Regions from separate parts of the Vibrio algivorus genome, predicted to be linked through region 2. Evidence: predicted binding sites of a transcription regulator. Region 2 holds the regulator's gene; each other region holds the start of a gene.
The links. Region 2 encodes MetJ, which represses methionine synthesis genes. Its sites were predicted from a motif close to TTAGACNTNTANANGTCTAA; they were not measured.

Region 1 (8,532 bases), on a different contig from region 2:
GATGTTCGCTACTTGGTCAGCAGTACGTTCTTGTTGTGCTAGGTTTTGACGAGAGAAGATTAACGCTGAAGGCGCATCTTTACGCTCAATCGCCAGTTTCCAAGCTACAGCAGATTCAACTTGGTCACATGGACGCCATGTACTCATGTTTGGTGTCATACGTAGAGAAGCCATTTGCTCAACCGGTTGGTGAGTTGGACCATCTTCGCCTAGGCCGATTGAATCGTGGGTGTAAACTTGGATGTTTTGCACTTTCATCAAGGCTGCCATACGCATTGCGTTACGTGCGTATTCCATGAACATTAGGAAAGTTGCGCCGTAAGGAATGAAACCGCCGTGTAGTGCGATACCGTTGATGATAGCCGTCATACCAAACTCACGTACGCCGTAGTGTACGTAGTTGCCTGAGGCATCTTCAGCAGTCAAAGATTTAGAACCAGACCACATAGTTAAGTTCGATGGTGCTAAGTCCGCAGAACCGCCCATAAACTCAGGTAGAATTTGGCCAAATGCTTCTAGTGCATTTTGTGACGCTTTACGTGATGCAATGTTAGCTGGGTTTGCTTGAAGATCAGCAATGATAGCGCTTGCTTTTTCTTCCCACTCTTTAGGTAGCTCACCCGCCATACGACGTTTGAATTCTGCCGCAAGCTCAGGGTAAGCCGCTTCATAAGCAGCCAGTTTTTCATTCCAAGCCGCTTCTTTTGCTGCACCCGCTTCTTTTGCGTCCCATTCAGCGTAAATATCTGAAGGAATTTCAAATGGACCGTGTTCCCAACCAAGTTGCGCTTTAGTTGCAACGATTTCATCAGCACCTAGTGGCGCGCCGTGACAATCGTGCGTGCCCGCTTTGTTTGGAGAACCAAAACCGATCACTGTTTTAGTACAAATAAGCGTTGGACGAGGATCCGCTTTCGCAGCTGCAATCGCTGCTTCAATTGCGTCAGCATCGTGACCATCAACTGCTGGGATTACATGCCAACCGTACGCTTCAAAACGTTTAGGTGTATCATCTGCAAACCAACCTTCTACGTGACCATCGATAGAAATACCGTTGTCATCCCAGAATGCAACCAATTTACCTAGACCTAGCACACCAGCTAAAGAAGCCGCTTCGTGTGAGATACCTTCCATCAAACAGCCATCGCCTAGGAATGTATAAGTAAAGTGATCAACGATATCGTGGCCTTCACGGTTAAACTGAGCCGCTAATGCTTTTTCAGCTAACGCCATACCAACAGCATTGGTGATACCTTGACCTAGTGGGCCAGTAGTCGTTTCAACACCAGGTGCATAACCATACTCAGGGTGACCTGGCGTTTTTGAATGCAATTGGCGGAAGTTTTTCAGTTCAGAAAGAGGAAGGTCATAACCAGAAAGGTGAAGCAAAGAGTAAATCAGCATCGAACCGTGGCCATTTGAAAGCACGAAACGGTCGCGATCAAACCACTCAGGGTTTTGTGGGTTGTGATTCAAGTGACCACGCCAAAGAACTTCAGCGATATCGGCCATGCCCATTGGGGCGCCTGGGTGGCCTGAATTAGCCTGTTGAACACCGTCCATGCTAAGTGCGCGGATTGCATTTGCTAGATCTTTACGAGACGTCATGTCTGCTCCTGGATTTGCATAAGCGATTTATTAAGGTTGGGAAAGCTTGCCGAATACTTCAACTCACTTTTAATTCTGCGTGGTATTGTCGCAAAGCGACTGCATGACTGCAAACGTTAACCACTTGATATTTTCTCTTTTGGGGTTATTTTTTTTGCTTTTTTAGCATTGTCACATTATTTCCCCTCAATGCCCGACATTATGGGAACGCAATCGAATACGTCAATAGAGAGAAAGGCAAATTAATAAACATTTTCTCTACCTCCGTTATCTCACTTTTAAGACAACTAAATAGCAAAAAGAGAAAAAAGGCTTGTAATTCGACCAATCAAAACTAGAATAGACGTCTAGATGTAGAAACACCTACAGAATTTATTGTTTTTAAAAAGACGCGATTCATAGCATTAGCTATACAAGAACGCGTCTTTTCTAACTTAACTGCATTCATCAAGCGATGAATTGGCATGATTCACAGTGGAGCACTCACACATGGCTAAGCATTTATTTACTTCAGAATCTGTATCTGAAGGTCATCCTGATAAAATTGCTGATCAAATTTCTGATGCAGTATTGGATGCAATCCTAGAGCAAGATCCTAAAGCACGTGTGGCGTGTGAAACTTACGTAAAAACCGGTATGGTAATGGTTGGCGGTGAAGTCACAACTTCAGCCTGGGTTGATATTGAAGAAATTACCCGCGAAACCGTTCGCGAAATTGGTTATGTTCATTCTGATATGGGCTTTGATGCAGACTCTTGTGCTGTATTAAATACCATCGGTAAACAATCTCCAGACATCAACCAAGGTGTTGATAAAGCCGACCCTAAAGATCAAGGCGCTGGCGACCAAGGTATTATGTTTGGTTATGCATGTAACGAAACAGAAGTATTGATGCCAGCCCCAATTACTTACTCTCACCTACTTGTACAAAAGCAAGCTGAAGTACGTAAAAGCGGCAAACTTGATTTCTTACGCCCTGATGCAAAATCTCAAGTAACTTTCCAATACGATCAAGGAAAGATTGTTGGTATCGATGCTGTCGTACTATCAACTCAGCACTGTGATTCAATTACTACCCCTGATCTACGTGAAGCAGTAATGGAAGAAATCATCAAACCTGTACTGCCTTCTGAATGGCTAAATAAAGAAACAAAATTCTTTATCAACCCAACCGGTCGTTTTGTTATCGGTGGTCCAATGGGTGACTGTGGTCTGACTGGTCGTAAAATCATCGTAGATACCTACGGCGGTGCAGCTCGTCACGGCGGCGGTGCTTTCTCTGGTAAAGATCCATCAAAAGTTGATCGTTCAGCCGCTTACGCAGCGCGTTATGTAGCAAAAAATATCGTAGCAGCAGGCCTTGCGGATCGTTGTGAAATTCAACTTTCATACGCTATCGGTGTAGCTGAGCCGACTTCTATCATGGTAGAAACGTTTGGTACAGAGAAAGTACCATCAGACATCATTATCGAAGCAGTTCGTCAGCACTTCGACTTACGTCCATACGGCCTACAAGAAATGTTGAACCTACTTCAACCTATCTACAAGAAGACGGCTGCTTATGGCCACTTTGGTCGTGATGAATTCCCATGGGAAGCAACGGACAAAGCAGAAGCACTGCGTGGATTTGCTGGCTTATAATTCGTTTTCACGACAAACCACAGTACTTTCAAACCCTTGCTATTCGGTGAGGGTTTTTTTATTGCCCATCGGTTTTTTCCACTCATCAAATTTGAACAATTTTTAGTCATTAAATTTGTAATTATCCCAAACAACAGCAATATTTATATATACCCAAATAACTTGGGCTGCTGCACAGATTTGTTCCCTCATGAATTGCTAGGAGGATTTATGCCTCGTACTGCTAAACCATCAGATTTTAGAACACCAGATAATGAATATGCTCGCACCATACCTTGTGAGAAAATCGCTACATTCGCACCATTACAATGGCTGAAACTCGGCTTTCGCGATATTTTTAAAGCTCCTGTGATCAGCTTATTTTACGGCATTTGCTTTGCTGTTGCCGCTGCTGGTATTGAATGGCTAGTCTATTTGCAAGGTTCTCATTTAGTCATTTTCCCTAGCCTGATTGTTTATATGTTAATCGGCCCATTTTTAGCGCTAGGACTATACGATGCGAGTTGGCAAATTGAGAAACATCATAAACCTAAATTATTCCATTCAATAAAAGCGATTAAGCGTAATGGCGTTTCACAATGGAGCTTTGCTCTATTACTTTGTGTTGCGATGATCTTTTGGATGCGCATTGCTGCCTTGTTACATGCTTTATATCCAGAAATGCAAGGGGCCTCAATCGAAGCTTTCCTACCTTTTTTAATCAGTGGTTCTGTGGTTGGGTTTATTTTCTCATGTGTCATTTTTTCTATGTCGGCATTTTCGATTCCATTAATGATGGAAAGGCGAGTCGATATGATGACCGCCGTCTTTACGAGCTATCACGCCGTCAAAAATAACCTAAGTGCCATGGTAGTATGGGCGGGAATAATTGTTTTATTTATTGGTTTTGGTTTTGTCACAGCTGGTATAGGAATGATCATTGCGATGCCTATCCTAGGCTTTGCTACTTGGCATGGTTACCGACAAACTATCAGTCGTAAACATGAAATCCATCACCATATACCCAAATAACTTGGGTATAACATTAATTGTATCTACCTCTTATCTCTATTAACATTCGGCTCCTCTTCGGTTCTGAATGTTAGTAGAGAGTCATAGTGTCAGCCATTGTCATTCCTCAAAGTTTAATCCATCAATTGGAAAACAGCCTTCAGCTTCACCTAAAAAAAGCAGAGTTGGCCTTTGAATGTAGCTTTCCCACACCAGAACTTACATTTAATGTACGAGGAAAGGTGGCGGGAAAAGCTTACCTGCAACAATGGCGAATTCGCTTAAATCCAACATTATTTATTGAAAATCAACAAGCATTTATAGAACAAGTGATTCCGCATGAGTTGGCCCACCTTATCACCTACCATCAATTTGGTCGCGTAAAGCCTCATGGCAAAGAATGGCGATATGTGATGGCAAATATTTTTCAATGCCCACCTGAAATTTATCATGCTTTCGATGTTAGTTCGGTACAAGGGAAAACCTTTACTTATCAATGCCAATGTCAAACCCACCTATTATCAATTCGACGACATAATAAAGTGAAACGTCAACAAACTCGTTATCATTGCTCTTTATGTGGTACTCAATTAGAGCGATTAAACAAAGAAAAAGTGATCAATAGCCTATAAAATAGTTTGTATTGCTTTATGATTAAACCGTAAATCCCCTCTCCCTTTGAAGTAACGATAACTAACGCTATGAATGAATATCAACATATACTCGAAATTCACCCTAACCCATGCGTGATTCATATTGACTTCAAACCACTCTACGCCAACGATGCCTTTGCTCGGTTTAGTGGGCTAAAAAGCGCAGATCAAATTTTGGAAATGGCATCTTTAATGGTGTTGATTAACCCCGAAGAAAGAGAAGACGCACAGCTTCGTTACCAAAAAACCTTCACGGATCATCAAACTGAGCCTAAAGTAATTCCCCATACTGATTTATTGGGAAATCCAGTGATGGTTGAAATAACTGATAAATTAATCAATTGGTGCGGACAACTAGCTGTTTGTACCTTCATCAGTATTGTTACTGACACCATCAATAAAGAACGTCAACTAAAAAAACTCGCTGAGCAAGATCCCTTAACTCAGTTACATAATCGACGTTATATCATCAATAAGATAACAAAACTTCATCAGGAAGAGTTAGCCAAAGAGTTCTTTTTAGCCATTGTGGATATTGATTACTTCAAAAAAATCAACGATCAATATGGTCACTTTGTTGGCGATAAAACATTACAGCAACTGGCTGAATTACTCCGTGGGTTTGTTGGAGTAAATGACTATTTAGCCAGACTAGGTGGAGAAGAATTCATACTACTCATTCGCTCAAATTCGGCTCAACATGTTGTCGCACGTTTAGAGTCTCTACGTGCCTCCATAGAAAATCATCACTTTATGATTAAACAAGAAAATACCGATGATGAATTTAGAATTCGCTGTACGCTATCAATTGGGATGACACAAATCCAACAAGGTGAAAAAATAGATTCAAGCTATATTCGCGCCGACAAAGCACTGTATACCGCAAAGCATCAAGGTCGTAATCAAGTTATCATCAACGATTAATGCTATATATCGTAAAACATAGTGTGTGAAGTTAACCTTTCCCCTTGTTTTTTACTGTTAAAACATCCATGTTAAGAAAAGCAATTAAGCTTACACAGGTCATGACATGAGAATTCCAAGAATTTATCATCCCCAAGCTATCGAACAGCTAGGAGAAATCCACTTATCTGAAGACGCGGCGGGCCATGTTGGCCGAGTACTGCGTATGACTCAAGGCCAAGAAGTTTTACTATTTGATGGTTCTGGAGCAGAGTTTCCAGCGGTAATCATTTCTGTCTCAAAAAAGAATGTGGCCGTAAAAATCAAAGAGCGTATCGAGCGTAGCATTGAATCACCGTTAAACCTTCACCTTGGCCAAGTCATTTCTCGTGGCGATAAAATGGAATTCACAATTCAAAAGGCGGTCGAACTAGGAGTGAATACCATCACACCTTTAATTTCCGAACGTTGCGGTGTAAAACTCAACGCAGAACGCTTCGAGAAAAAACTGCAACAATGGCAAAAAATCGCGATTGCCGCCTGTGAGCAATGTGGTCGTAATATCGTACCAGTCGTTCGCCCTTTGATGCAGCTAGAACAATGGTGCGCAGAAGATTATGATGGGTTAAAACTCAACCTTCATCCTAGAGCAAAGTATTCAATCAATACTCTGCCAGCACCGGTCAGTAAAGTACGCCTACTCATTGGCCCTGAAGGTGGCTTGTCTGATGAAGAAATTCAAATGACTGAACAGTATCAGTTTGAAGAAACACTCTTAGGCCCACGCGTACTACGTACTGAAACCGCAGGCTTATCAGCAATTACTGCCTTACAAGTTCGCTTTGGCGATCTCGGTTAAGGTACACCCAAGTGACTTCAAGATGCAGAATTCAGAGCAATCATCCAAGCCTGTAGACAAGGACGATTGCTGAAGGAATATGAGCACATTGAAGTTTTTTGCGTATCAACATCTCAAATATCGCGATAAAAAAGCGGTATCAATGAATTCGCCAACTATGGAGTATCAATGATGAAAATTGGCATCGTAATGGACCCGATTTCAACCATTAACATCAAAAAAGATTCAAGCTTTGCAATGCTGCTAGAAGCCCAACGACGTGGTTGGGAAATCCATTATATGGAAATGTCAGATCTTCATTTAGAACAAGGTAAGCCTCTTGCTGATACCAAGATCGTAAACTTATTTGAAGATGCCAATAAATGGTATGAATTCACTTCAGAACAATCGATTGAGCTATCAGAGCTAGATGCAGTTTTAATGCGTAAAGATCCTCCGTTTGATACGGAATACATCTACGCTACCTACATTCTTGAACGTGCTGAAGAACAAGGCACTTTAATTGTAAATAAGCCGCAAAGCTTACGTGATTGCAATGAGAAACTTTTTACCGCTTGGTTCCCAGAATTAACGCCAACGACTTTGGTTACACGTAAAGCTGAAAAAATTAAAGCTTTCCGTGAACAACATGGTGATGTGATTTTAAAACCGTTAGATGGCATGGGTGGCGCATCGATCTTCCGTGTAAAACAAGATGACCCAAACGTTTCCGTTATCATCGAAACATTGACCAACCACGGCCAAAACTATGCGATGGCACAAACCTTTGTACCAGATATTAGTAATGGTGATAAGCGCATTTTAGTGGTGGATGGTGAGCCTATGCCATACTGCCTAGCGCGCATTCCTGCCAAAGGAGAAACTCGTGGAAATTTAGCTGCTGGCGGCCGCGGTGAAGCTCGTCCGTTAAGTGAAACTGACCTCAAAATTGCACAAGCTGTTGCTCCAACGCTAAAAGAAAAAGGCTTAATTTTTGTTGGTTTAGATGTGATTGGTGATAAGTTAACTGAAATTAATGTCACTAGCCCTACTTGTATTAAAGAGATTGAAGCTGCATTTGATATCTCCATCACAGGTAAGTTAATGGATGCTATTGAACGTCGTATCGCTGCGGCTAAGTAGTCTGAGCTTATTAAAATAGTATGGCAGCGAATACGTTGCCATACTCAAATTGCTTATGGAGAGCAGAATGAACCTAACCGATCACTTTCTAATTGCTATGCCTAGCATGAAAGACTCTCATTTTACTCGCAGCGTGATTTATATCTGTGAACACAATGAAGATGGTGCGATGGGGTTAGTCATTAATGATCCTGTCGGCATTGATATTAAAAATATGCTCGAACAAATTGACGTTCAGCCTGTTCACCCACGTATTTGCCAACAAAGTTTATCTGCTCCGTTATTAAATGGTGGCCCTGTCGCAACCGACCGTGGCTTTGTTCTGCACAATCGCAAAGATACCTATCAATCAAGTATTGAAATAACTGACGAGCTAGCGGTAACGACCTCAAAAGATATTCTGACGGTTCTCGGCACTGAGGCTGAACCAAAGAATTTCATTGTGACTCTAGGTTATTCTGGGTGGGATTCGGGTCAATTAGAACAAGAACTACTAGATAACTTCTGGTTAACTGCCCCAGCAAATTTAGCAATACTGTTCGATACTCCAGTACATATTCGTTGGAAAAAAGCAGTACAATTGCTCGGGATCAGCGTTTCACAATTATCTGGCGATGCCGGTCACGCTTAAATCTCGCGATAATCACACTTATAGAGAAACATCATGTCTAACCAAACCATAATGGCATTCGATTACGGCACCAAAAGCATTGGGAGTGCCATAGGCCAAACCATTACTGGCACCGCCTCACCACT
Region 2 (8,532 bases):
GTGCTGTCGCAGCTGCTTGAGCAAAATTACCGCCAGAGCCAATAGCAATTAAGTCATTTTCAGGTTGAACTACATCGCCATTACCTGTGATGATAAGAGATGCCGTCTCATCAGCAACTGCTAATAATGCTTCTAGCTTACGTAACGCGCGATCACTACGCCAATCTTTAGCAAGCTCTACTGCTGCTTTGGTTAGGTGACCTTGGTGCATTTCTAGCTTACGTTCAAAACGTTCAAAAAGCGTGAATGCATCAGCGGTACCGCCAGCAAACCCTGCTAACACTTTATCATTATATAAACGGCGAACTTTTTTAGCGTTGCCTTTCATGACAGTGTTGCCTAATGAAACTTGGCCATCACCAGCGATGACGACTTTATTGTTGCGGCGTACAGATACAATAGTAGTCACGAGAAACCTCTTAGTTATTCTGCTGTTTTAACTGATATGAGGTTAGGACAAAAAGAATTCAAGAGAAAGGGCAATAAAATGTCGAGGGAGGAGGTTCATCAGAAAAATTGTCATCTCGGAAACGAGGGGCGAGTTATCCGGGATCTATCTATAGCGCGCTTTAAGTAGATCCCTGATGTCGCCTTACGGCTCTTCAGGGATGACGGTTTATATAAAATCTAGATTGATGTTGCAGGTTCTTTCTTTGTCGAGATACGAGCAGCGTAGCGATCGACCAACGAGACTCGATTCTGCTTTTTCTAGCAACTAGGAACTCGAAACTAGGGACTGTCTTTCCAAGAAACGATAAGCGAAGCGCCCAAGTAACGAGATACGTTTTTACTGCAACGTATCCTTCATGATGATACAAGGTTCAATTTTAGCGCGCTGTAGTACGTGTTGCTCTTTTACTGCATCACGTTTGAAGGTATATGGACCAAGAATAATGCGATACCAACTACTGCCTTCTAGCTTAACCACTTTGCTACTTAAGCCTTGAAACGCAATATTGGCTTTGCGCTGTTCTGCTTGAGATGGTGTTTTGTAAGCACCACATTGCATAATGTATGGAATCTTAGGTACTTCAACCTCTTTAGCCTTAACCTCAATTTCACGCTTAGGTAAGGTTTCCATGTAATCCCATTTTTCTTGTGGTGGTGGTGGAATGACTTCGGTGTTTTTCGGTTTTGGTGCCACATTCACCGGTAGGGTATTGGTTGCAGGAGCGGCTGGCTCTGGATCATTGTTTAGAACCGACAATAGATAGATAAATCCTGCGAGTAGAAGCACGGCAATAATTGCAGCTTTCCATGGAATAGCACGAGATGCCGGTTTCTTTTTTTGAGCCGGTCTTCTTTGGTTTCTATTGTTTTTCTTATTAGGAGTTGGACTCTTTCTTACGTAATCTCGGTTAGCCACGGTATTTTCAATAACTCAATAGAATAAAAAAGGAGCTATATGTTAATGCAGTTTTTTAACCAATACTATTATTAATCCAGTAAGAAGAGAGCCACGGTCTTAGTTACTGAAACCGCAGCGTGGTTGGTGATGTTGATTTACCTCGCTGCGCTTCGAATTACGCTACTCTAATTTTAACTTCTCGGTGGCGCAGCACTGTTTCGGACGACAAGGTTGGCTTCCAATAATCGTGAACCAGCACGAACCTCTCTACCTTTTAATATCTCTAACAACATCAACATGGATTGTTTGCCGATCTCATAACGGGGTTGAGCAATAGTGGTGAGCGGCGGATCGCAGTATTGAGAGAATTGGATATCGTCAAAGCCAACAATCGAAAGGTCTTGTGGTACTCGAAAGCCTTGTTTTTTCGCTTGCTGAATAGCACCGATGGCCATGCTGTCATTGTGACAAAAAATTGCAGTCGGAGGCTCAGGCAAAGAAAGTAATTTATTGGCAGCAGTGACGCCAGACTCTAATGTGAAGTCACCATGAACTTGATAGTTAGGATTCATCTCGATTCCAGCACGGCGCAGGGCTTGTTGAAATCCTTGATGACGGAACTGGCAAAGTGAAGCTTCTGCAGGACCAGACATTTCAGCGACTTTCTTATGACCCATTTGAGTGAGGTAGTTTACTACATCGAAAGCAGCGGTTAGGTTGTCGATGTGTACGGTTGGTAACTCTAATTCAGGGGCATATTCGCAAGCCATAACTAAAGGAGGGAGATTTTTTTGCTCAGGTTTACTGACATCAAAAGGAACGTCAGTCCCGAGTAGTAACATACCATCGGCTTGTTTGGTGAAAACGAGATTAACAAAACTGCTTTCACGTTTGAGTTGTTGGCCACTGTCACCTAGCAGGACTAAGTAATTATGTTCTGCCGCAGTATCCTCTATGCCGCGAATGATTTCGGTGAAGTAGGGATCACAGATATCCGGCACAATCACAATAATGGTTTTAGATTCATTACGTCGTAGATTTCGAGCTAAAGAGTTTGGTGAATAACCTGATTCTAATACCGCATCTTCGACACGCTTGCGTGTTGCATTGGAGACTTTCTCAGGGTTCATCAGCGCACGGGAGACCGTTGCTGTTGATACTCCGGCTAGTTGGGCAACCTCCTTCATTGTCGCCATAAGTTTTCCTCTCTTTCACTTTTTTATACCCAAATGGGTAAGCCAAAAACGCTTATATAAAAACGGTCTACCCATTTGGGTGTAAACATATAAGCAAAATGTGAGGGATTATCCTAATTAGGTTTTGTTCCTCAGCAATAACGACTTCTTAATGTTATCTACCCAAGTGAAGTTACTCGGGTATATAAACATTTTATGTTCTAAATTAGCTGGTTAATAGCTCGAGCATGGTAATTCTTACATTCCAATGGTGATATGCATCACATAGAGGGTTTTTAATACCCTTAGTTTTTACTCAACTTAGGTCCTGAGGTTCTATATCCATATTCCAGCGTACTTTTTTGGCGAGTGGTAATAATTGAATCGCCGGTTTAGATGAGCCAATAAGACGCTGCATTTGACTGCGAGTTGTCACTTGTAGCATCAGTTGCCAACGATACTTACCAGCACGTTTAGCGAGTGGGGCTGGCATTGGACCTAGTACCATGCATTGCTCATCATAAAGTGGGTTGGCTTCAATCGTGTGGCGTACCTGACGTAAAAAGGCCTCAACCTCATCATTATTGTTGCCTTCTGCGCGAAATAGCGTCAAAAAACTATAAGGTGGAAGTTGCGCCATTTTGCGTTCTTCCAGTGCGGTTTGAGCAAAGTGTTGGTAGTCTTTATGCAGCAGTGATTGCAATAACGCATGCTCAGGGTGGTGAGTTTGCAATAAAACCTCACCGGGTTTACTGGCGCGGCCTGAGCGTCCTGCAACTTGAATAAATAACTGAGCAAGACGCTCCGATGCTCGAAAGTCACTACTATAAAGTGAACCATCAACATCCAATAATCCAACTAGGGTGACATCCGGGAAATGGTGACCTTTCGCCAACATTTGTGTGCCAATTAGAATTTGATATTCACCACGACGAATTGATTCTAATGCACTTTCTAAGCTGCCTTTTCGGCGAGTACTATCACGGTCAATTCGAATAGTTTTAAATTCAGGGAATAGTAATTCTAATTGCTTTTCGAGTTGCTCAGTACCAACGCCAACTGAAACAAGTTGAGTTGAGCCACAGCCTTGGCATTGCTGGATCACAGGGCGTTGTGATCCACAATGGTGACAGCGAACTTCTTGGCTACCTTGATGGAAGGTGTAGTAAGCATCGCAACGTTTACATTCTGCCAGCCAGCCACATTCATGACACATTAATGCTGGGGAGAATCCACGACGGTTCAAAAACAGCATCACCTGATTACCCGAATTAAGATGACGCCGCATTTGAGCGATCAAGGGTGCTGATAATCCACCTTCTAAGTATAAACCTTTGATATCGAGTACATGATGTTTGGCTGGCTGCGCATTGCCAGCACGCTTGCTTAACGATAAATAATGATATTTACCCGTTTTAGCATTATGTAACGTTTCTAATGCAGGCGTTGCGGAACCAAGCACTACTGGAAAATTTTCTTTGTGACCACGCATGACTGCCACATCACGAGCGTGATAGCGTAGAGTATCTTGTTGTTTATAAGAGGCATCATGTTCTTCATCGACAATAATGACACCGAGGTTTGCAAATGGAGTAAACAACGCAGAACGCGTACCAATAATGATACCCGCTTGTTTATCACGGGCTGAAAGCCATGCATTTAAACGTTCGGTATCATTTAAGCCCGAGTGCATGACTTCAACAGGTACATTAAAGCGGCGTTTGAAGCGGTTGATGGTCTGCGGTGTTAATCCTATCTCCGGTACTAAGACTAATGCTTGTTTACCTTGTTCAAGCACAGGTTTGATAATATTTAAATAGACTTCGGTTTTACCTGAGCCGGTTACGCCATCAATTAAAAAGCAGCCAAATCCCGGATGGTTATTTATGCTGGCGACCGCAATGGCTTGTTCTTCATTTAAGTGCGGTTTGTGTTGTTCGTTTTCTAATTGTGCTGGCCATTCCGGTTGCGTTGGTTGAGTGTGTTTTGCTTCAATCCAGCCTTTATTTTGCAGTGTTTTTAGCGTGGCGCTGCTGATGTCCTCGTCGATCATTGCTTGATGAGGAAGTGGTCCATGATCTAGCATGCGTACCACTTTGGCTTGCAGGTGAGCTCGACCAAACCCAGCCGCTAACTGGTTTTTTCCGGCTTCGGTAATGTGCCACTCTTTGAGACTAGTAAAATCAGCCGCTTTACCTTTTTTAAGTAATGATGGCAGAGCCATTGCTAGCGTATCGCCAAGTGGGTATTGATAAAACTGACTACACCAATGTAATAGTTGATAGAGTGGTTTTGGCCAGACAGGCTTGGCATCTAAGCAAGCTTTAATGGGTTTTAATTGCTCAACAGGGAAGTCAGAATGATCGACAATATCTACTACAATACCAATTAAGGTTTGGCGGCCGAAAGGTACAGAAACGCGGCCACCAATTACGGGAAATAAATAATTAGGAATAAGGTAGTCAAAGCACTTATCTAAAGGAACAGGTAGGGCAACTTGAGCAATATTTGGCTGCATAAGTAAGAAAATTGTCCTTGAGACAGTAGGGAAAGACAAACGAAAGGCTATGATAAAGCAGTCGTTATCGATATAAAACTGAAATATTGTAGAAAAAGGGAGCAAATGTGTTGATCGATGGAGACGGATTCACTATTATACTGCGCCTCTAACGATGTATATTTTTACATCATTTTTTAGTAACAACGTATGGTGTCTGACTGCTTTGATACTCGCAAGAGAAATTTAGAGTAAGAATCAGATAGCGATACGGACCAATAAAAGGTTTGTCCTATGAAAACTGGTATCCACCCAGAATACAAAGCTGTAACAGCAACTTGTTCTTGCGGTAACTCTTTTGAGTTCAATTCTACGTTAGCAAAAGAATCTATCCACCTAGACGTATGTGACAAATGTCACCCGTTCTACACTGGTAAGCAACGTATCGTTGATACAGGCGGTCGTGTTGATCGCTTCAACAAGCGTTTTGGTGCACTTAGCAGCAAAAAATAATCTTCTACTAAACTATTTTAGTGAAAGACAGAATTTGAAAGGGATGCTTCGGCATCCCTTTTTTATTGCTTGAAATTAACGGTATTGACTACCAAGTTAAGTTTTGATCCTTTAAAATCATTCTCCCCCCCTACGAAATAGAATAATTAGGAAACGTTCACTATGTCTGATGATCAGCAACAAAATGATTTTCGCCAAAAAGCATTGGATTACCACGCCCAACCTACCGCAGGTAAAATTGCCATTGCTTTAACTAAACCAGCCGATACGGCGGAAGATCTGGCTTTGGCTTATAGTCCAGGCGTTGCTGAACCGGTACGTGAAATCGCACTTAATCCTGATAATGCTTATAAATATACCGCCAAAGGCAATACGGTTGCGGTTATTTCAAATGGTACGGCTATTTTAGGTCTAGGCAATTTAGGCCCATTGGCATCAAAACCTGTTATGGAAGGTAAAGCCCTTTTATTTAAGCGTTTTGCTGGCTTAGATTCGATTGATATTCAAGTGAAGCACCGCACTATCGATGAATTTGTCGATACGGTTGCTAATATCGCTGATACTTTTGGTGGTATTAACCTAGAAGATATTAAAGCGCCAGATTGTTTTGAAATTGAGCGCCAGTTAATTGAGCGTTGTGATGTACCCGTTTTCCATGACGATCAACACGGTACGGCGATTGTTACCGCAGCAGGTATGCTAAATGCAATTGAGCTACAGGGCAAAAAATTGTCTGAGTGTAAAATTGTTTGTCTAGGCGCTGGAGCTGCAGCGGTTGCGTGTATGGAGCTATTGATCAAATGTGGCGCATTACGTGAAAAAATCTACATGTTAGATCGTAAAGGCGTTATTCATACTCGTCGTGATGATTTGAATGAATATAAGCAATTGTTCGCTAACAACACAGACATGCGTACTTTGGAAGATGTGATTGCAGGGGCTGACTTATTCTTAGGTGTTTCTGGTCCAAATTTACTCCCACCGGAAGCGCTAGCATTAATGGCTGATAAGCCTGTGGTATTTGCTTGTTCAAACCCAGACCCTGAAATTAAACCTGAATTGGCGGCAAAAGTTCGTAATGATTTAATCATGGGGACAGGTCGTAGTGACTACCCGAACCAAGTGAATAATGTTATTTGTTTCCCATTCATTTTCCGTGGTGCGTTAGATGTACGCGCGAGTGAAATTAATACCGAAATGAAATTAGCAGCAGTGGAAGCGATTCGTCAGTTAGCTAAACAAGAAGTACCAGCTGAAGTTCTAAAAGCAGCTGGTGTTGAGTCACTATCATTTGGCCCAGACTACATTATTCCAAAACCAATGGATCCACGTTTGCTTTCTGAAGTAGCAGGCGCAGTGGCTCGTGCAGCAGTAGAATCTGGTGTTGCTCGCATTGAATTGCCGGAAGAGTATAAGCGATAACGGAACTCGAATTTCGTTTCTCGTGATCCGAAAAAGCCAGAACGTTTTGATTCGTTCTGGCTTTTTATTGTGAGTAACTAAAACGTTATAGTGATTAATTAAAATGAGAAAGAATATTCGAGAAACGAGCCACGAGTATCCGAGACACGTTTTTAATCATCAAAATTCTCAAACTCAATACCCATTTCGGTCATTAAGCGTTTTACTTCTGTCGGAATATCATCTGGGCGATCTTTACGCAAATCTTCATCGGTTGGTAAAGGTTGGCCAGTATAAGCATGTAAGAATGCTTCACACAGTAGTTCACTGTTGGTCGCATGGCGCAAGTTGTTGACTTGGCGGCGTGTGCGTTCATCGGTTAATACTTTAAGAACTTTTAATGGGATAGAAACCGTGATTTTTTTAACTTGTTCACTTTTCTTTCCATGCTCTGCATATGGGCTAATGTACTCACCGTTCCAATCTGCCATCACGCACCTTCGTTGTTTAATATCTGTAATTTTAGTGGCTAAGTGCTAATTCTAGGAGCATTTACTGCCGAAAGTAAAGACATTTAGATGGCCAGAAGTCTTGACGTCCTATGTTGTGAGGGATAAAGTACCGTTATATATTGTTTCACACATGCCACTGTAAGTGGATTTGTATACTTAACCTCAGGTTTGGATGGCTTTAGTTATCCAAATTTGAGGTTACTTAGGTATATGCTCCTTACTACTTTAAAGTAGTAAATAGTTTCAGTTTTTTAAATTGAGTTTGTGCCAATAGCGCTTTGGAAAGATTTTAGTATATACCCAAGTGACTTCAAGATGCAGAATTCAGAGCTATCATCCAAGTCTTTAAACAAGAAAGATTCGTGTAGGAATGTAAGCACCTTTCAAATGAATCTGACGCAGTGTAAAGGCTTGGATGAAGCTCCCGAAGGGCAAGTTAAAACAAGCTTTATGCGGCGTTAAATTAAATAGAGATAGAATCATGATCATATTCAATTTGCCTTGCCTAAAACTTGTTTTAATCTTGCTGAAACTCGCATCTTGAAGTTACTTGGGTATAGTGGATCGAGTGTCTGTGTATATTGATTGCGATTGCAAGAGAAAAGGAATACGCCAATGAGTTCAAGAAAGCCAGCAACTGTCGCCGTTCGTACCGGTATTGAATCGGATAGCCAATATCATGCGGTGGTTCCACCTATTTATCTATCGACCAATTATGGCTTTCCGGCTTTTGGTGAAGTACCTAAGTATGACTATACTCGTTCGGGAAACCCTAATCGTGGTTTGCTTGAGCAAGCTTTATCTGAGCTTGAAGAAGGCGCTGGTGCAGTGATCACCAACTGTGGCACATCTGCACTGAATTTATGGGTTTCCGCCTTTATTGGCCCAGATGATTTGATTATCGCACCTCATGACTGTTATGGCGGTACTTACCGTTTATTTAATACTCGAGCACAAAAAGGCGACTTTAAAGTTCAGTTTGTTGACCAATCAAACCAAGCGGAATTTGATGCCGCCATCGCTAAAAAGCCAAAATTGATTTTATTAGAAACACCATCAAACCCATTGGTGCGTGTGGTTGATATT
Region 3 (8,532 bases), on a different contig from region 2:
ATCAGTGGGCCTTCAATCACCTCAAGAGGTTTGGCAGCTTTAGCTCGGGCTTCTTCAGTATCTTCAACAATAAATTCGGTAATGCCTTTGACTAAGGCATGCTCAAGACGCTTTTCGACTTCCCAAGTTCGCCATTCCAATAAAGCAGGATCTTCCGCTTTACCAACTCCGTTTGAACGGTACTGTTCAGCCAATTCTAGTAAATTTTCGGTCGCATCGGCATGACGGTTAAGCACCACATCTTCAACCGCATCACGCAGCTTTTCCGGTACGTTATCGTAAATTTCTAATTGCCCTGCGTTAACGATCCCCATATCCATACCACGTTTAAAACAGTGGTATAGGAATACCGCATGGATTGCTTCACGTACGTAGTTATTGCCGCGGAATGAGAACGAAACGTTAGATACGCCTCCAGAAATCATCGCGTAAGGCAGATCACGCTTAATATCGCCCACTGCTTCAATAAAATCGACCGCATAGTTATTGTGTTCATCAATACCGGTGGCAATGGCAAAAATATTAGGGTCGAAAATAACATCTTCTGGCGGGAAACCCACTTCATCAACCAGAATACGATAGGCCTTGGTACAAATTTCGGTTTTACGTTCACGAGTATCCGCTTGGCCAACTTCATCAAATGCCATTACGATAACTGCCGCGCCATAGCGACGGATCAATTTGGCTTGCTCAATAAAGTTCTCAACACCTTCTTTCATCGAGATAGAGTTGACGATGCCTTTACCTTGTACGCACTTTAAGCCGGCTTCAATGACGTCCCATTTAGAAGAGTCGACCATGATAGGAACTTTCGATATTTCTGGCTCAGAGGCACATAAATTCAAGAAGCGTTCCATGCAAGCTTTAGCATCGAGCATCCCTTCATCCATATTGATATCGATGATTTGAGCGCCATTGGCTACTTGTTCGCGAGCCACATCAAGCGCTTCATCATATTGCTCTTCAACAATCAGACGCTTGAACTTAGCGGAACCCGTTACGTTAGTACGCTCGCCGACGTTCACAAACAACGAATCTTTATCTATGGTAAGTGGCTCTAAGCCCGATAGGCGGCAAGCTTTTGGTAATTCAGGCAATGCGCGAGGTTTTACCCCTTCAACAACACGTGCCATCTGACGAATATGCTCAGGTGTAGTACCACAGCAGCCACCAACCATATTTAGAAAACCACTTTCAGCCCATTCTTGAATATGCTTCGCCATTTCACGCGGTTCAAGATCATATTCACCGAAAGCATTAGGTAAACCGGCATTAGGGTGAGCGGATACATGGCTTTCTGAAATACGCGATAGTTCTTCAACGTATTGACGTAGTTCATTAGGCCCTAGTGCACAGTTGAGGCCAAATGACAATGGTTCAACATGGCGCAATGCGTTATAAAATGCTTCGGTCGTTTGCCCTGAAAGCGTACGACCAGAGGCATCTGTAATCGTGCCTGAAATCATCACCGGTAGTTTGAAGCCAAGCTCATCAAATACGCTTAATACCGCGAATGCACAAGCCTTTGCGTTTAAGGTATCAAAGATGGTTTCAATCATGATGATGTCCGCACCACCATTGATAAGCGCGCGGGTAGATTCAGAGTAAGCAATCACTAACTCATCAAAACTGACATTACGAAAACCTGGATCATTTACATCGGGAGAAATTGAGCAAGTACGATTGGTTGGCCCTAGTACACCTGCAACAAAGCGAGGCTTATCTGGTGTTTTTGCTGTCCATTCATCAGCCGCTTCACGAGCAAGTTTCGCCGCGGCAAAGTTTATCTCTGCACTTAAGCTTTCCATGTCGTAATCAGCCATCGCAATGGTAGTGGCATTGAAGGTATTGGTTTCTAGAATATCGGCACCAGCCGCTAAGTAGTCACTGTGTATTTTTTTTATTAACTGCGGTTGCGTTAAAACCAATAAGTCGTTATTACCTTTAAGATCACTATGCCAATCCGCAAAGCGCTCTCCTCGATAGTCATTCTCTTGTAATTGATGAGACTGGATCATGGTTCCCATGCCACCATCAATCAATAAAATGCGAGATTTTAATAACGTTTGAATTTGATGTTTTACTTCACTGTAATGAGAATTTGTACTTCCAGCCACGATACAACCTCTTTCCTTGATTCGTTAAGACATCCTAACATGCTTTATTTGCAATGGAAATCTAGACGTCTAAAATGAAATTTAAATCTCTAATATATCCTTTTTAACATGATTTTTATCTGCTTTACTCTAATCTTGTTAAAAATGTATTGATATTTATCAGTAAGCACACGAAAATTGCGGAATTACAATTTGTTACATTAGCCAAGGTTAAACTATGTCGGTCTATAATACCCTCTGCTTCCTATCGTTTGCTGCGATGGTGATTGCATTGATTAACAGTAAGTTTGGTCGCCTGCAAACGACTATTGCTATTACAGCGGGCTCAATGATGCTCTCGCTACTTATTATTATTGCCGGCCATAGTGGCTGGTTTAACCTTATCGACATCGCTTCAAAAACGATGACGGAAATTAACTTTGAAAGCTTCTTACTCAATGGGGTGCTTGGCTTCTTGTTATTTGCCGGTGGTTTAGGCATCAAGTTACCGCATTTTGCTGATCAAAAATGGGAGATCGCCATCCTTGCATTTGGTGGCACCCTATTTTCTACTTTCTTTATCGGTTTCAGTTTATATGCAATCTGCGATGCGATTAACATTCATATTGATTTAATCTACTGCATTCTGTTTGGTGCACTTATCTCACCAACCGATCCAATTGCGGTACTGGCAATTGTTAAGAAACTCCAAGCGCCACAACGCATCTCAACTCAAATTGAAGGTGAATCGCTATTCAATGATGGTATTGGCTTAGTTATTTTTGTCACTATCTTTACCGTCGCATTTAGTGGCCAAGCCCCTACTCCTGGTGGCGTGCTGACATTATTCTTACAAGAAGCAGTTGGCGGCATCGCTTACGGCTTTGTTCTAGGTCTATTGTTCCACTACCTAATTAGCTCAACCAATGATCACTCAATGGAATTACTCTTGATGATCTGTATTCCAACCGCCGGCTACGCTTTTGCTGAAACACTTGAAGTATCGGGACCACTAGCAATGGTCGTTTCCAGTATCATGATTGGTAACTGGACACGTTATGTTGGTTTTTCTAAAGAAAGTACCGAGCACATGGATCACTTCTGGGAACTAATTGATGAATTCCTTAACGGTATTCTGTTCCTACTTATCGGTATGTCTCTATTGTTGTTCGAATTCCACTCTGAAGATTGGATTATGATGGCGATTGCAGTACCACTGGTTCTACTGTCTCGTTTCCTAAGTGTTTGGATTCCATTTATCGGTTTTAAACGTTTTAGAACCTACAACAAATGGTCAGTGAAAATCCTAACTTGGGGTGGCTTACGTGGTGGTTTGGCACTAGCAATGGCGCTATCGATTCCACACGGTAAATACTTTATAACCTCTGCCAATATTGATATTAAAGAGATCATAATGGTGATGACCTACGCGGTAGTAGTCTTCTCGATCCTAATTCAAGGTTCAACCATTACTCCTATGATCAATAAAGCGAAAGTGGTACAAAAACAAATGGAAGAAGCAGATCAGCTACGTGCTCAAATGGAAGTGGATTCGAAAGATCAGGAAAATAAACCAAGCTAATAATTAGCCCATTCACTATATCGCCTCACAAAAAAGCAGCATAACTTTAAGGAATCTTCCAAAATAGTTATGCTGCTTTTTTGGGTTCTAAAACTTTATTTATCAATCATCTTTGGTGAAGTTATCTATCGAGAAATGGTCAAGATCGTAAGGTGTTTGCTGGTAGACACAGTAATTTAACCAGTTAGAAAACAATAAATGACCATGGCTTCGCCAACTGGCAATCGGTGGATTGTCTGGGTTGTCATTTGGGTAATAGTTCACTGGGACAGCAGGATCCATTCCTTCAGCTAAATCTCGCACATATTCATTATGTAAAGTATGAGCATCATATTCAGGATGTCCTGTGACAAATACATGCCGCTTATCTTTACTACTCGCAAGATAAACACCAGCATCATCAGAAGTCGCTAAGATATCTAAATCAGTATGTTCAGATAAATATTCTGAAGTGAAATCGGCATAGCGAGAATGAGGTGCTAAGAAGCTATCATCAAAGCCTCTGACTACCGGATGAAACTCACTAACCACATCATGATGATATACACCTGACAGCTTCTCTTTACGAGTACGTTTAGGTAAGTTATACAAAAGCTTTAAGCCAGCCTGAGCTGCCCAACAAACATATAATGTAGAAGTCACATGGTCTTTAGCCCACGACATTATTGTCTGCAAATGCTCCCAGTAAGCTACATCTTCAAATTGCACTAGCCCTAATGGCGCCCCCGTAATAATCAAGCCATCAAAATTTCTATTTTTCACTACATCAAATTGGCGATAAAAATTATTCAGGTGTTCGGTTGGCGTATTTTTACTTGGGCGGTCATCAATACGCAGCAACTCAATATCAACTTGCAGCGGACTGTTTGAAAGTAAGCGTAAAAACTGAGTTTCCGTCTCAATTTTTTTCGGCATCAAATTTAAGATCAATACTTTAAGTGGACGGATCATCTGCGTAGTCGCACGTGTCTCCGACATAATAAAGATTCTTTCCTGACGTAAGATATCAGAAGCAGGAAGTTGATCGGGAATCTTGATTGGCATTGCACTCTCTCCATAAGCAATCTAGACGTCTAAACACCCACGAGTATATCAAGACAAAAAGGAATGTCGAGCAGGAATATAAGGAGAGTCCATTGCTTACTTCTGTTTATTCCACATTAAGTTTAGCTCAAAAAAAAGCAGCGCATTAAATGCACTGCTTTTGAAAACGAAATGACTTATACCCAAGTTACTTGGGTATAGTTATCACTACTTAACGATAGTTAAACTCGGGCGACCTTTAGGTTTAGCCGAAGCTTCAGGTTCATCAGTAGTTGATGCTTTAGGATCTTCATCACTTGAGCTAGTAACACTTGATAGTGACGATACTGGCTCTTCTTCGATGCCAGCTTCCATCTCAGCAGTGTAAGCATCTTCTGGTTCAAACATAGTTCCAGCGCCGTTTTCACGTGCATAGATAGCCTGTACTGCATACATAGGAACAATGACGGAATGTGGACGACCGCTAAAGCGAGCATTGAACATAATGGCATCATTACTGATTTCTAAGTTACCAACCGCTCGTGGCGCAACGTTCAAAATAATCTGTCCGTCTTGCACAAACTCTATTGGTACACGTACACCAGGTAATGTCGCTTCCACCACTAAGTGTGGAGTCAGTTCATTATCCACTAACCATTCATAAAATGCGCGCACTAAATAAGGGCGTCTTGGTGTCATTTTGTCCATATCCATGATTAACGAACCAAGCGCATTTCTCGTTCAGCTTCTGTTAATGAAGCTAAGAATGAATCACGCTCAAACACGCGGCTCATGTAGATTTTTAGCTCTTTTGAACCAGGGCCAGATAGCTCAATACCAAATGTCGGTAGACGCCATAGTAATGGTGCTAAGTAGCAGTCGATTAGGCTAAACTCTTCGCTCATGAAGTGCTCATATTCAGCAAAAACAGGAGCCAAAGTTAACAAGTCATTACGTAGTTTAGTACGAGCCGCTTCCGCTTCTTCAGGTGTACCTGAAACAATTTTCTCTGCTTGTGAATACCAGTTACGCTCAATACGGTACATCATCAAACGGCTATTACCACGAGCAACAGGATAAACAGGCATCAAAGGTGGATGAGGGAAACGTTCATCAAGGTATTCCATGATGATATTTGAGTTATAAAGTGCAAGCTCACGATCGACTAGAGTCGGAACTGACTTATATGGGTTAAGTTCAATAAGTTCAGTTGGTAAGTTATCTTCTTCAACTAACTCAACTTCAACACTAACCCCTTTTTCGGCTAGAACAATACGAACCTGATGGCTATACATATCTGAAGCACTTGAAAATAGAGTCATCACAGAACGTTTATTGGCAGCTACAGCCATTGAGAAGCCCTCCAGCACACTTAAAAATAAAAAAGAATGGAGGCTCAATGCCCCCATTATATAAAAATTAGCAAGGAATTTTAGCACAAATGTTTACATTCAGGCTAATTTTTATTCCCAAGGCTTACTGATTATAGCTCAATAAGCCTTAGCTATTAATGAACATCACGCCAGTATTCTTTCTTCAGTAAAACCACTACGATAGTAAAGATCACTAAGAAAGCCATTACCCACCAACCTAGAGCGTGGCGTTCTAGCTTCACAGGGTCACCAGAATACTCAAGGAAATTAACTAAATCACGGACAGTATTATCATACTCTTCCGTCGTTAACTCACCCATTTTAACGATTTTAGTCCCTGTGACGACTTTATGCTCTTCACCATCGACTGTCGTGGTTTCAAATACAGGCTCAGGGATCCCTTGTAAACCTTCCAGCACGTGTGGCATACCAACATTAGGGAAAGTCGTGTTATTCACCCCAAATGGACGAGATGGATCAGCATAAAAACTGCGTAAATAGGTGTATAACCAATCAACACCACGTACTCGAGCGACTAAAGTTAGATCTGGTGGCGGAGTACCAAACCATTTGCCAGCATCTTCTGCTGGAATCGCATTGGTCATCAAATCACCGATTTTCGCATTAGGATCAAACACTAGGTTTTCCATCATTAAATCATCTGGAATACCTAAATCTGTCGCGACACGCTGATAACGTTGATATTGCGTTGAATGACATGCTGCACAATAACTCATAAAGGTTTTAGCACCACGTTGTAACGATGCTTTATCCGTTAAGTCATTATTAGCACTGTCTAAATGTACATTTCCACCTGCTGCCATTACCGTGAATGGCAACATAATAGTCAAAAGTCCTACAATCCACTTTTTCATTTGAATGTTACCCTCTCTGGCAATGGTTTCGTCGCTTCATTTTTACTATAGAAATACAGTAGAACGAAGAACATGAAATATCCTAGGCTAAAGATCTGTGATAACAAGGTATACAGTGGTGTTGCAGGTAAAGTACCTAAAACACCTAGGCCAATGAAACACACGACAAACTGAATAATATTCAATAAGTGCCACTTGCTTCGGTAGCGGTATGAACGAACTTTACAACGGTCAAACCAAGGCAGTAGGAATAGGAACAGAATCGATGCTCCCATTGCCGCTACACCTAATAATTTATCAGGAACCGCACGTAAAATTGCGTAGAACGGTGTGAAATACCATACTGGTGCAATATGCTCAGGTGTTTTCAGCGGGTTAGCAGCTTCGAAGTTTGGCGGCTCAAGGAAGTATCCCCCCATTTCTGGGTTAAAGAACAACACATAACTAAAGAAGAACAAGAAACCAGCAACACCGACCAAATCTTTAACCGTGCCATAAGGATGGAAAGGTACTGAGTCGATGATGTTATATTTCTTAGTGAACTGCTTATGGAATTTAAATTGTGTCTTATGCTCGCCGTTATCATCTGGCGCTTTTGGAATCTTAGTATCAATACCATCAGGGTTGTTCGAACCTACTTCATGCAAGGCTAGTACGTGTAATACAACCAATAGCAATAATACAATCGGTAATGCAATCACGTGCAATGCGAAGAAACGGTTTAGCGTCGCGCCTGAAATAACGTAGTCACCACGAATCCATAGTGTTAAGTCATCACCAATAACAGGAATCGCACCAAATAGTGAAATGATTACCTGTGCGCCCCAATAAGACATTTGTCCCCAAGGTAATAGGTACCCCATAAAGGCTTCAGCCATCAGTACTAAGAAGATCAACATACCGAAGATCCACAATAGCTCACGTGGCTTTTGATAAGAGCCGTAGATAAGGCCACGGAACATGTGTAAATACACCACAACAAAGAACGCAGAAGCGCCAGTTGAGTGCATATAACGAAGTAACCAACCATATTCCACATCACGCATGATGTATTCAACTGAGGCAAACGCACCATCGCCAGAAGGCACATAGTTCATTGTTAACCAAATGCCGGTAAGGATCTGGTTAACGAGTACCAACATAGCTAAAGAACCAAAAAGATACCAAAAGTTGAAGTTCTTCGGCATTGGATATTCAGATAAGTGCTTTTTATAAGCATCCATCGCAGGTAGACGTTTTTCTACCCAATCAAGTAAGGCTTGCATCAGGCTCCCTCCTCACGACTTTCGCCAATGATAATCCGTGTATCACTCAAATAGCCATGTTCTGGAACCACCAAGTTTAATGGTGCCGGCACGCCTTGGAATACACGCCCCGCCAAATCAAACTTTGAACCATGACATGGGCAGAAAAAGCCTGATTTCACGCCTTGAACTTGCTCACTAAAAGTGTCTGGTAGATAAGTCGGTGAACAACCAAGGTGAGTACAGATACCAACTGCAACAAAGTATTCAGGCTTTATTGAACGATATTTATTTTGAGCGTAACTAGGTTGCTGCTCTTGCTCTGATGCAGGATCACGA

Region 1: the regulator MetJ is predicted to act here: its motif matches at 1,948-1,967, upstream of metK (methionine adenosyltransferase).
Region 3: the regulator MetJ is predicted to act here: its motif matches at 2,171-2,190, upstream of metH (methionine synthase).

The regions. Positions count from the first base shown of each region.
Region 1 covers NZ_BSPV01000006.1:203,821-212,352, forward strand. Annotated here, with positions in the region: gene tkt (transketolase) at 1-1,608, opposite strand, end outside; gene metK (methionine adenosyltransferase) at 2,098-3,249, shown strand; gene QQJ93_RS09950 (DUF2189 domain-containing protein) at 3,460-4,260, shown strand; gene QQJ93_RS09955 (SprT family zinc-dependent metalloprotease) at 4,362-4,871, shown strand; gene QQJ93_RS09960 (GGDEF domain-containing protein) at 4,941-5,816, shown strand; gene rsmE (16S rRNA (uracil(1498)-N(3))-methyltransferase) at 5,923-6,654, shown strand; gene gshB (glutathione synthase) at 6,823-7,776, shown strand; gene QQJ93_RS09975 (YqgE/AlgH family protein) at 7,844-8,407, shown strand; gene ruvX (Holliday junction resolvase RuvX) at 8,441-8,532, shown strand, end outside.
Region 2 covers NZ_BSPV01000005.1:82,435-90,966, forward strand. Annotated here, with positions in the region: gene hslV (ATP-dependent protease subunit HslV) at 1-409, opposite strand, end outside; gene QQJ93_RS08680 (SPOR domain-containing protein) at 788-1,366, opposite strand; gene cytR (DNA-binding transcriptional regulator CytR) at 1,540-2,544, opposite strand; gene priA (primosomal protein N') at 2,840-5,041, opposite strand; gene rpmE (50S ribosomal protein L31) at 5,315-5,533, shown strand; gene QQJ93_RS08700 (malic enzyme-like NAD(P)-binding protein) at 5,696-6,955, shown strand; gene metJ (met regulon transcriptional regulator MetJ) at 7,108-7,425, opposite strand; gene QQJ93_RS08710 (O-succinylhomoserine (thiol)-lyase) at 8,062-8,532, shown strand, end outside.
Region 3 covers NZ_BSPV01000006.1:327,838-336,369, forward strand. Annotated here, with positions in the region: gene metH (methionine synthase) at 1-2,117, opposite strand, end outside; gene QQJ93_RS10560 (cation:proton antiporter) at 2,335-3,678, shown strand; gene metA (homoserine O-acetyltransferase MetA) at 3,781-4,722, opposite strand; gene sspB (ClpXP protease specificity-enhancing factor) at 4,930-5,415, opposite strand; gene sspA (stringent starvation protein SspA) at 5,418-6,053, opposite strand; gene QQJ93_RS10580 (cytochrome c1) at 6,209-6,949, opposite strand; gene QQJ93_RS10585 (cytochrome b) at 6,946-8,214, opposite strand; gene petA (ubiquinol-cytochrome c reductase iron-sulfur subunit) at 8,214-8,532, opposite strand, start outside.